One region of the Streptomyces sp. NPDC002181 genome, then DNA from elsewhere that is predicted to be linked to it. Evidence: riboswitches for the same ligand, from Rfam matches in the RefSeq annotation. Region 1 holds a riboswitch; each other region holds the start of a gene.
The links. Region 1 has a riboswitch for thiamine pyrophosphate ahead of thiO (glycine oxidase ThiO). Riboswitches for the same ligand answer to the same signal wherever they lie in the genome.

Region 1 (3,267 bases):
CTCGCCCGCCGTGAAGCAGCCCGCCGTGTTCGGGAGTACGGAGATGCCCAGCCTCGTCAGCACCGACAGGACGGAGCCCTGCACCGTCGGGTCCAGCCGCCGCATGGCGACCGTCGTGAGCTCCGTACCGGACGCGACCAGCGCCCGTTCCAGGACGTCCAGGCTCGGCGCCCCGCCCGTGCCCATGATCAGGCGGGACGAGAAGGTCCGCCCGGCCAGCTGGAAAGCGTCGTCAGCCATCGTGCTCAGCCCCCCTGTACGGCGGTGAGGACCTCGACCCGGTCGCCCTCGCCCACCGGCGTGAGCGGCCACTGCCCGCGCGGGACGACGGTCTCGTTCAGTGCGGCCGCGACCCCGGACGGGGCCGCGGTCAAGGTGGCGACCACCGCGTCGAGGGTGGTGCCGGCCGCGATCTCGCGCGGCTCGCCGTTGACGGAGATGGTCATGCGTACGACTCCTGACGTGCGGCGGAGAACCGGCGCGGGGTGAACGGGCGGGCGATCTCCGGCACCGTGCCGGTGGTGAGCAGCTGCGCCATCACGTCGCCGGTGAGCGGGGTCAGCAGCACCCCGTTGCGGTAGTGGCCGGTGGCCAGGTGCAGGCCGGGCAGTTCGGTCGGGCCGAGCAGCGGGGCGTTGTCGGGGGAGCCGGGCCGCAGACCGGCCCGGGTCTCGGTCAGCGGCAGTTCGGTGATGCCGGGCACCAGTTCGTGCGCGTCGCGCAGGAGTTCGTACACCCCGCCCGCGGTGACCGTGGTGTCCCAGCCGAGTTCCTCGCTGGTGGCCCCGATGACGAGCTCGCCGTTCTCGCGCGGCACCAGGTAGACGTGGCTGCCGCGGACCACCGCCCGTACCGTTCGCGAGAGGAACGGCGCGTACGCCGCCGGCACCGCGAGCCGCAGCACCTGGCCCTTCACGGGCCGTACGGGAGGCAGTGCCCGCGGCGGTACGCCGGCCAGCTTGCCGCTGAGCGAGCCCGCGGCCAGCACCACCTGGTCGGCCCGCAGCTCCGTACCGTCGTCGAGCCGTACACCGACGGCCCGGTCCGCGGCGGTCAGCAGCCGCTCCGCGGCCGCCCGGCGGATCTCCACCCCGGCGCGCTCGCACGCGGCCAGCAGCGCGGCCGCCAGCCGGCGCGGATCGACCTGGTGGTCGCCGTCCACGCGCAGGCCGCCCCGTACTCCCGGGGCCAGCATCGGCTCCAGGCGGCGGCACTCGCGGCCGGTGAGCCACTCGGACTCCAGGCCGCAGCGGCGCTGGAGGGCGTGCAGTTCGCGCAGGTGCAGCCGGTCGTCGGCGTCGAGGGCGACGGCGAGCGTGCCGCAGGCGCGGTGTCCGATGTCCATTCCGCCGCTGGCCTCGGCCAGCTCGGCGGCGAACTCCGGGTAGCGGGCGGCGGAGGCGAGGTTGAGCCCGAGCAGGGTCTCCTCGCCGTAGTGCAGCTCCGTGACGGCGGCGAGCATGCCGGCCGCGACCTGCGCGGCGCCGCCGCCGGGCGCCGGGTCGGCGAGCACGGTCCGCAGACCGTGCCGGGCCGCCCGCCAGGCGGTGACCAGGCCGATGATCCCGCCCCCGATGACGAGGACGTCGGACCCTGAGGACCTTGGGGATCCGGGGGACCCGATGGACCCCGGAGATCCTGCGGAGCCCCCGGCCCCCGGGGATCCCGGGTCGGATCCGTTCAGAGATGAGTGCATGGGCGTCCAGCCCCTCCCTTCGCCGGCATGACCCGGATCAGGTTCGTACGGTCGGAGGCCGCTCAGCCTCCCTCTCAGCCCGGTGCGCCCGGACTCCCGCGATAGGTACGGGCGCCAGCCTAACCCCGCCGCCGGGGGCGGGTAAGGCTGCCTCCCCGGCGGCCGCGCCGAGCCGCTGTTCCTGACGAAGCGTCAGATCGCTAGGCTGGGCGGTGTGAGCGAGCAGACGGAACAGACTCAGAGCGGCGTCGTCATCGTCGGCGCCGGAATGGCCGGGGTGCAGACCGCGGTCGCGCTGCGGGAGCAGGGGTGGCGCCGCCCGATCACCCTGCTGGGCGCCGAGCCCCACCAGCCCTACGACCGGCCGCCGCTGTCGAAGGCGGTGCTGCTCGGCAAGGCCGAGGACTCCGCGTTCGACGTGGACTTCGAGGGGCTCGGCATCGTGCTCCGGCTCGGGGTGGAGGTCACCGGGCTGCGGGCGGCCGAGCGCGAGCTGGACACCGAGGCGGGGCCGGTCCCGTACGACGTCCTCGTCCTGGCGACCGGCGCCGAACCGCTGACCCTGCCCGGGTCCGAGGGCGTCCCCGGCGTGCACCTGCTGCGCACCCTGGACGACGCGGCCCGGCTGCGGCCGGTGCTGGCGCGGACTCCGGCGACCGTGGTGGTCGGGGCGGGCTGGATCGGCGCCGAGTTCGCCACCGCGGCGCGCGAGGCGGGCTGCGCGGTGACCGTGGTCGAGGCGGCCGACCGGGTGCTGGCCGGGGCGCTGCCCGCCGAGGTCGCGGCCCCCATGGCCCACTGGTACGAGCAGGCCGGGGCCGCGCTGCTGACCGGCGCCAAGGTCTCCTCGGTGGAGGCCGGACGGGTCGTGCTCGCGGACGGGCGGGAGCTGCCGGCGGGCGCCGTGGTCGTGGGCATCGGGGCCCGGCCGGCGACCCGGTGGCTGGCCGGCTCGGGGGTCGAGCTCGGGCCGGAAGGCGCGGTCACGGCGGACGAGTACCTGCGGACCGGCCTGCCCGGGGTGTACGCGGTGGGCGACTGCGCGTCGTTCCCGTCGGCCCGCTACGGGGCGCGGCTGCTGGTCCACCACTGGGACAACGCCCTCCAGGGGCCGCGGGTGGTCGCGGCGAACATCGTGGCGGGCAAGGCGCTCCAGGTCTACGACCCGGTGCCGTACTTCTGGTCGGAGCAGTTCGGGCGGTTCGTCCAGTACGCGGGCCACCACGCGGGCGCCGACGAGCTGGTGTGGCGCGGGGACCCGGCCGAGGCGGGCTGGTCCGTGTGCTGGCTGCGGGCCGGGGCGCTGGCCGCGGTCCTGGCGGTGGGCCGGCCGCGCGACCTGGCGCAGGGACGGAAGCTGATCGAGACGGGCGCCCCGGTGGATCCGGCCAGGATCGCGGATCCCGCGGTCCCGCTGAAATCGGCGCTGGTCTAGGCGGTGGCCCGCCCGGGTGGTGGCCCCGGCGCCGGTACGGGCGCCCGGGCCGGCGGCCCGCCCGGGCGGCCCGCGGGGCCCCGGACGGGTCGGCTCGGGTACCGGGTGTCGGTCCGAGGTGGCAGGCTTGTGCCCG
Region 2 (3,267 bases), on a different contig from region 1:
GGCCGTCCGTCCCTGTTTCACGTGAAACATCGCGCGACGCGAAGGTCTGACCTCCAGCGCAACGCGGCTGGCGTGCCGGAACACTGCTCTGGGAAGCCCCCTCTACCTCCCAGAGCAGCGCCGGCCCCCACGGGCGGGTCAGTCCGCCAGCGGGAGGTAGACCCGGTTCCCGCTCGCCGCGAACTCGGCGGACTTCTCCGCCATGCCCGCCTCGATCTCATCGGCCTTCAGGTCGCCGCCGTGCTCGCGGCGGATGTCCTGGGAGATCTTCATCGAGCAGAACTTCGGACCGCACATCGAGCAGAAGTGCGCGGTCTTGGCCGGTTCGGCCGGGAGCGTCTCGTCGTGGAACTCACGGGCCGTGTCCGGGTCGAGGGCCAGGTTGAACTGGTCCTCCCAGCGGAACTCGAACCGCGCGTCCGACAGGGCGTCGTCCCATTCCTGGGCGCCCGGGTGGCCCTTGGCCAGGTCCGCCGCGTGTGCAGCGATCTTGTACGTGATGACGCCGGTCTTCACGTCGTCACGGTTGGGCAGGCCCAGGTGCTCCTTCGGCGTGACGTAGCAGAGCATCGCGGTGCCCCACCAGGCGATCATCGCGGCGCCGATGCCCGAGGTGATGTGGTCGTACGCCGGGGCGACGTCCGTGGTCAGCGGGCCGAGCGTGTAGAACGGCGCCTCCTCGCAGATCTCCTGCTGGAGGTCGATGTTCTCCTTGATCTTGTGCATCGGGACGTGGCCCGGGCCCTCGATCATGGTCTGCACGTTGTGCCGCTTGGCGATCGTGTTCAGCTCGCCCAGCGTCTTCAGCTCCGCGAACTGGGCCGCGTCGTTGGCGTCCGCGATGGAGCCGGGGCGCAGGCCGTCGCCGAGCGAGTACGTGACGTCGTACGTCGCGAGGATCTCGCAGAGCTCCTCGAAGTTCGTGTAGAGGAAGTTCTCCTTGTGGTGCGCCAGACACCAGGCGGCCATGATCGACCCGCCGCGGGAGACGATGCCGGTCTTGCGGCGGGCGGTCAGCGGCACGTACGGCAGGAGTACGCCGGCGTGGACCGTCATGTAGTCGACGCCCTGCTCGGCCTGCTCGATGACCGTGTCCTTGTAGATCTCCCAGGTCAGGTCCTCGGCGCGGCCGTCGACCTTCTCCAGCGCCTGGTACAGCGGCACGGTGCCGATCGGGACCGGGGAGTTGCGCAGCACCCACTCGCGAGTGGTGTGGATGTTGCGGCCGGTCGAGAGGTCCATGACCGTGTCGGCGCCCCACTTGGTCGCCCAGGTCATCTTGTCGACCTCCTCCTCGATGGAGGAGGTGACCGCGGAGTTGCCGATGTTGGCGTTGACCTTCACCAGGAACCGCTTGCCGATGATCATCGGCTCGATCTCCGGGTGGTTCACGTTCGCGGGAAGCACCGCGCGACCTGCGGCGATCTCCTCACGGACCACCTCGGGGGAGACGTTCTCCCGGATCGCGACGTACTCCATCTCCGGGGTGATCTCACCGCGGCGGGCGTACGCGAGTTGCGTGACGGCGGCGCCGTCACGGCCCCGGCGGGGCTGGCGCGGACGTCCAGGGAAGACCGCGTCGAGGTTCTTGAGGCCACCTCGGGGCGAGGTGTGCTTGATCCCGTCGTCCTCCGGGCGCACGGGGCGGCCCGCGTACTCCTCGGTGTCGCCGCGGCTGATGATCCAGTTCTCGCGCAGCGGCGGAAGGCCGCGCCGCACGTCGGTCTCGATCTGCGGGTCGGTGTACGGCCCGGACGTGTCGTAGAGCGTCACGTCCTTGCCGTTGGTGAGGTGGACCTGGCGGACCGGCACCCGGATGTCGGGGCGGGAGCCCGCCACGTAGCCCTTGTGCCAGCCCGGCTGGCGCTCGGTCCGGTCGGCGTCGTCCTGGCTGACGGCAGGCGTGCGTGCGTCCTGAATGGTCATGAGACCTGATCTCCCTACGCCGGCATTACCCGGTAACAGGTTCGGCGGTCGACGCAGCCTCTTCCCGTACGCATCTGTGCCGCGCGTACGGTGATCAGCGCCCTCTCAGCCCGGTGCTCCGAGCTCCCGCGTTGTGCAAAGGTGCCCCCACGCTAGCGTCATTTGTGGCGTGCTGAACAGTGGGCCCCCTCAACTCTTGCGATGATCTGCCGGTGACGTCCTCGCCGCAGCCCCCCACCCAGCCCACCGAGCCCACGGGTCACAGCGACCACTCACACGCGGGCCACGAGCACGACGACCACCGGCATGACCGGATCCCGGCCCCGGGCCACTCCCACGGCCACCCCCACGGACATTCCCACGGCCACGGACCGGCGGCTCCCGTCTCGAAGCACCTGCGCAAGGTCATCGCGGCGGTCCTGATCCCGTTCGCCGTCGCCGTCTTCGTCGGCATGGTGGTGCTCTGGCCGGGCGGCGCTCCCGCTCACGAGCGCTCCGGGGTGGGCTTCGACCGGCAGACCCAGCAGGGCCGGGTCGTCGCGATCGAACAGGTCGACTGCAAATCGGTGAACGCCTCGCAGGTGCCCACCACCGGGAACGTCACCACCCCGGAGGGCCGTGAGGCCCGGGCCCAGCAGACCGGCGACTGCAAGAAGGCCACCATCGAGGTCGGCACCGGGCAGGACAAGGGCCGGACGTTCATCGAGATCGTCCAGCCGGGCGCGCCACGGCAGCTGGAGAAGGACCAGGAGGTGGTCGTCGCGTACGCGCCGGACGCGCCCCGGGACCTCCAGTACTCCGTGGTCGACGTGAACCGCAAGCTGCCGCTGGCGGTACTGGCGGGCATCTTCGCCGTGGCCGTCGTCGTCGTCGGACGGATGCGGGGCCTGTTCGCGCTGATCGCGCTGGTCGTCAGCTTCGGCGTGCTGACCCTGTTCATCCTCCCGGCGATCCTCCAGGGCTCGAACCCGCTGGTCGTCGCGGTCGTCGGTGCCAGCGCCATCATGCTCATCGCGCTCTACATGTGCCACGGCCTGAGCGCCCGTACGTCCGTCGCCGTCCTCGGCACGCTCGTCTCGCTGCTGCTGATCGGGCTGCTCGGCTCGGTGTTCGTCGACTGGGCGTTCCTCAGCGGCAACACCGACGACAACACGGGGCTCATCCACGGGCTCTACCCGGACATCGACATGAGCGGTCTGCTGCTCGCGGGCGTGATCATCGGATCGCTGGGCGTGCTCGACGACGTGACGGTCACCCAGACGTCGGCGGTCTGGGAACTCCACCAGGCCGACTCGTCGATGGGGCCCCGCGCCCTGTACCGAGCGGCCATCCGGATCGGCC
Region 3 (3,267 bases), on a different contig from region 1:
GAGCGCGTGGTCACCTTCCTGCTGCTGACCGTGGTCAGCGACACCGGGGCGTACGCGGTGGGCTGGCGCTTCGGCAAGACGAAGCTGGCGCCGCGCATCAGCCCCGGCAAGACCCGCGAGGGGCTGTTCGGCGCGGTGGCCTTCGCGATGGCGGCCGGCGCGCTGTGCATGGAGTTCCTGATCGACGGGGGCGCCTGGTGGCAGGGCCTGCTGCTCGGTCTCGCGGTCGCGGTCAGCGCCACGCTGGGCGACCTCGGCGAGTCGATGATCAAGCGGGACCTGGGCATCAAGGACATGGGCACGCTGCTCCCGGGCCACGGCGGCATCATGGACCGCCTCGACTCCCTGCTGCCGACCGCCCCGGTGGTGTGGCTGCTGCTCGCCGCTTTCGTCGGCACCGGCTGAAACCGGGCCCCCGCAGCTTCCGGCCGGCGGGCGGTTCACCAGGGCAACCCCGCTGAGCTGGGACGACGTACGTCTGAAGGCTTTGGGTGGGTCCGGGCGGTTACTCTTGAAGGGCGCGCTGCTTCTGCGGCGCGCCTTTCGTCTTACGAGGAGTACCAGCCATGGCCCGCCCTGTCCCGGGAGAGCTCACCTTCGTCGCCCCTCGCGGGGCCAAGAAGCCGCCCCGGCATCTCGCCGACCTCACCCCCGAGGAGCGTCGCGAGGCGGTCGCCGCGATCGGCGAGAAGCCCTTCCGGGCCAAGCAGCTCTCGCAGCACTACTTCGCCCGGTACGCGCACGACCCGGCCGAGTGGACCGACATCCCGGCGGGCTCGCGCGAGAAGCTCCGCGACGAGCTGCTGCCGGACCTGATGAGCGTCATCCGCCACATCTCGTGCGACGACGACACCACGCGCAAGACCCTGTGGAAGCTGCACGACGGAACGCTCGTCGAGTCCGTGCTCATGCGCTACCCCGACCGGGTCACCATGTGCATCTCCTCGCAGGCCGGCTGCGGCATGAACTGCCCGTTCTGCGCAACCGGCCAGGCGGGCCTGGACCGCAACCTGTCCACCGCCGAGATCGTCCACCAGATCGTCGACGGCATGCGCGCGCTGCGCGACGGCGAGGTCCCCGGCGGCCCGGCCCGGCTGTCCAACATCGTCTTCATGGGCATGGGCGAGCCGCTGGCCAACTACAAGCGGGTCGTCGGCGCCATCCGCCGCCTCACCGACCCCGAGCCCGACGGCCTGGGCCTGTCGCAGCGCGGCATCACGGTCTCCACCGTCGGCCTGGTCCCGGCGATGCTGCGCTTCGCCGACGAGGGCTTCAAGTGCCGCCTCGCGGTCTCCCTGCACGCCCCGGACGACGAGCTGCGCGACACCCTCGTCCCCGTGAACACCCGCTGGAAGGTCCGCGAGGTCCTCGACGCGGCCTGGGAGTACGCCGAGAAGTCCGGCCGCCGGATCTCCATCGAGTACGCCCTGATCCGCGACATCAACGACCAGGCCTGGCGCGGCGACCTCCTCGGCCGTCTGCTCAAGGGCAAGCGCGTCCACGTCAACCTGATCCCGCTGAACCCGACGCCGGGCTCGAAGTGGACCGCCTCGCGCCCGGAGGACGAGAAGGCCTTCGTCGAGGCCATCGCCCGCCACGGGGTGCCGGTGACCGTACGGGACACCCGCGGCCAGGAGATCGACGGCGCGTGCGGCCAGCTGGCCGCCTCGGAGCGCTAGCCTGCGGTTTTCGCGGGCCTGCGGGCCCGCGGGGCCGATTCGGCCTCGGGGTACCCTGTGGCCGAACCAATTGCATATTCCGACAGGGGAGCGCCACAGCGCTGAGAGTGCGGTAACCGTCATCCGCAGACCCTCTGAACCTCGCCCCGGTCATTCGGGGTAGGAAGTTCGGTCATCACTCAAGCTGTTGCGCCCTGCCCGGCGACCGCTCGCACTGAGCGCCGGGCAGGGCCGCGTCTTCTCCTGGTCATCCCAGGAGGAATCACCAGTGAGCACCACCAAGAAGTTCGCGGGCGCTGCGCTCGCGGCCGCGCTCGGCGTCGCCACGCTCAGCGCCTGCGGCGGCGCCAAGGACGAGTCCGCGTCCGGCGCCAGTGACGCGCCGAAGTCCAAGACCGTCACGCTCGTCTCGCACGACTCCTTCAACGTGACCGACACGGTTCTCAAGGAGTTCGAGCAGCAGAGCGGCTACACCGTCAAGGTCCTGAAGTCCGGGGACGCGGGCGCCGCCCTCAACCAGGAGATCCTCACCAAGGGCTCGCCGCGCGGCGACGTGTTCTTCGGCGTGGACAACACCCTGCTCTCCCGCGCCCTCGACAACGGCATCTTCACGCCGTACGAGGTCAAGGGCCTGGCCGACGTGAAGCCCGAGTACGTGCTCGACAAGGAGCACCGGGTCACGCCCGTCGACTCCGGCGACATCTGCGTCAACTACGACAAGGCCTACTTCGCCGAGAAGAAGATCGCCCCGCCGCAGACGCTGGACGACCTGGTCAAGCCGGAGTACAAGAACCTGCTGGTCACCGAGAACGCGGCGACCTCCTCGCCGGGCCTCGGCTTCCTGCTCGCCTCCGTCGGCAAGTACGGCGAGGAGGGCTGGAAGGACTACTGGAGCAAGCTCAAGGCCAACGGCGTCGAGGTCGTCGACGGCTGGGAGCAGGCCTACAACGAGCGCTTCTCCGGCTCCGCGGGCGGCAAGAAGGCCAAGGGCGACCGGCCGCTGGTCGTCTCGTACGCCTCCAGCCCGCCGGTCGAGGTCCTGTACGGGGAGCCGCAGCCGGCCGAGGCCCCCACGGGCGTGGCCACCGGCACCTGCTTCCGCCAGGTCGAGTTCGCGGGCCTGCTCAAGGGCGCGAAGAACGAGGAGGGCGGCAAGGCGCTCCTCGACTTCCTGGTGGGCAAGAAGTTCCAGGAGGACATGCCGCTCCAGATGTTCGTGAACCCGGTGGTCAAGGACGCCAAGCTGCCGGAGTTGTTCACGAAGCACGGCGTGGTCGTCGAGAAGCCCGAGAACGTCGCTCCCGAGACCATCGCCAAGAACCGTGAGCAGTGGGTCAAGACATGGTCCTCGCTCGTCGTGAAGTAGGACGCGAGAGCGCACGCGGTACGGCCGTCCGGCTCGCGCTGATGGCCGTACCGCTCGCCTTCTTCGGGCTGTTCTTCGCGTATCCCGTGGCCGCGATCGTCGGGCGCGGGATCAAGACCGACGAGGGCTGGCAGTTCGGCCGGATCGGCGAGGTGCTGGCCCGGCCGGACATCGCCGACGTGCTCTGGTTCACCACCTGGCAGGCGCTCGCGTCCACGGCGC

Region 2: it holds a riboswitch for thiamine pyrophosphate, as region 1 does, so the genes downstream of both, thiC (phosphomethylpyrimidine synthase ThiC) here and thiO (glycine oxidase ThiO) in region 1, are expected to answer to the same signal.
Region 3: it holds a riboswitch for thiamine pyrophosphate, as region 1 does, so the genes downstream of both, ACFYXV_RS00365 (thiamine ABC transporter substrate binding subunit) here and thiO (glycine oxidase ThiO) in region 1, are expected to answer to the same signal.

What each region holds. Positions count from the first base shown of each region.
Region 1 is NZ_JBIASC010000009.1:235,893-239,159, forward strand. It holds gene ACFYXV_RS22860 (thiazole synthase) at 1-240, opposite strand, end outside; gene thiS (sulfur carrier protein ThiS) at 246-446, opposite strand; gene thiO (glycine oxidase ThiO) at 443-1,696, opposite strand; TPP riboswitch at 1,694-1,806, opposite strand; gene ACFYXV_RS22875 (NAD(P)/FAD-dependent oxidoreductase) at 1,911-3,131, shown strand; gene ACFYXV_RS22880 (Rv2175c family DNA-binding protein) at 3,267-3,267, shown strand, end outside.
Region 2 is NZ_JBIASC010000005.1:175,789-179,055, forward strand. It holds gene ACFYXV_RS15810 (glycosyltransferase) at 1-50, shown strand, start outside; gene thiC (phosphomethylpyrimidine synthase ThiC) at 139-1,926, opposite strand; TPP riboswitch at 1,921-2,066, opposite strand; gene ACFYXV_RS15820 (YibE/F family protein) at 2,139-3,267, shown strand, end outside.
Region 3 is NZ_JBIASC010000001.1:87,086-90,352, reverse strand. It holds gene ACFYXV_RS00375 (phosphatidate cytidylyltransferase) at 1-405, shown strand, start outside; gene rlmN (23S rRNA (adenine(2503)-C(2))-methyltransferase RlmN) at 567-1,679, shown strand; TPP riboswitch at 1,754-1,863, shown strand; gene ACFYXV_RS00365 (thiamine ABC transporter substrate binding subunit) at 1,948-3,045, shown strand; gene ACFYXV_RS00360 (ABC transporter permease) at 3,087-3,267, shown strand, end outside.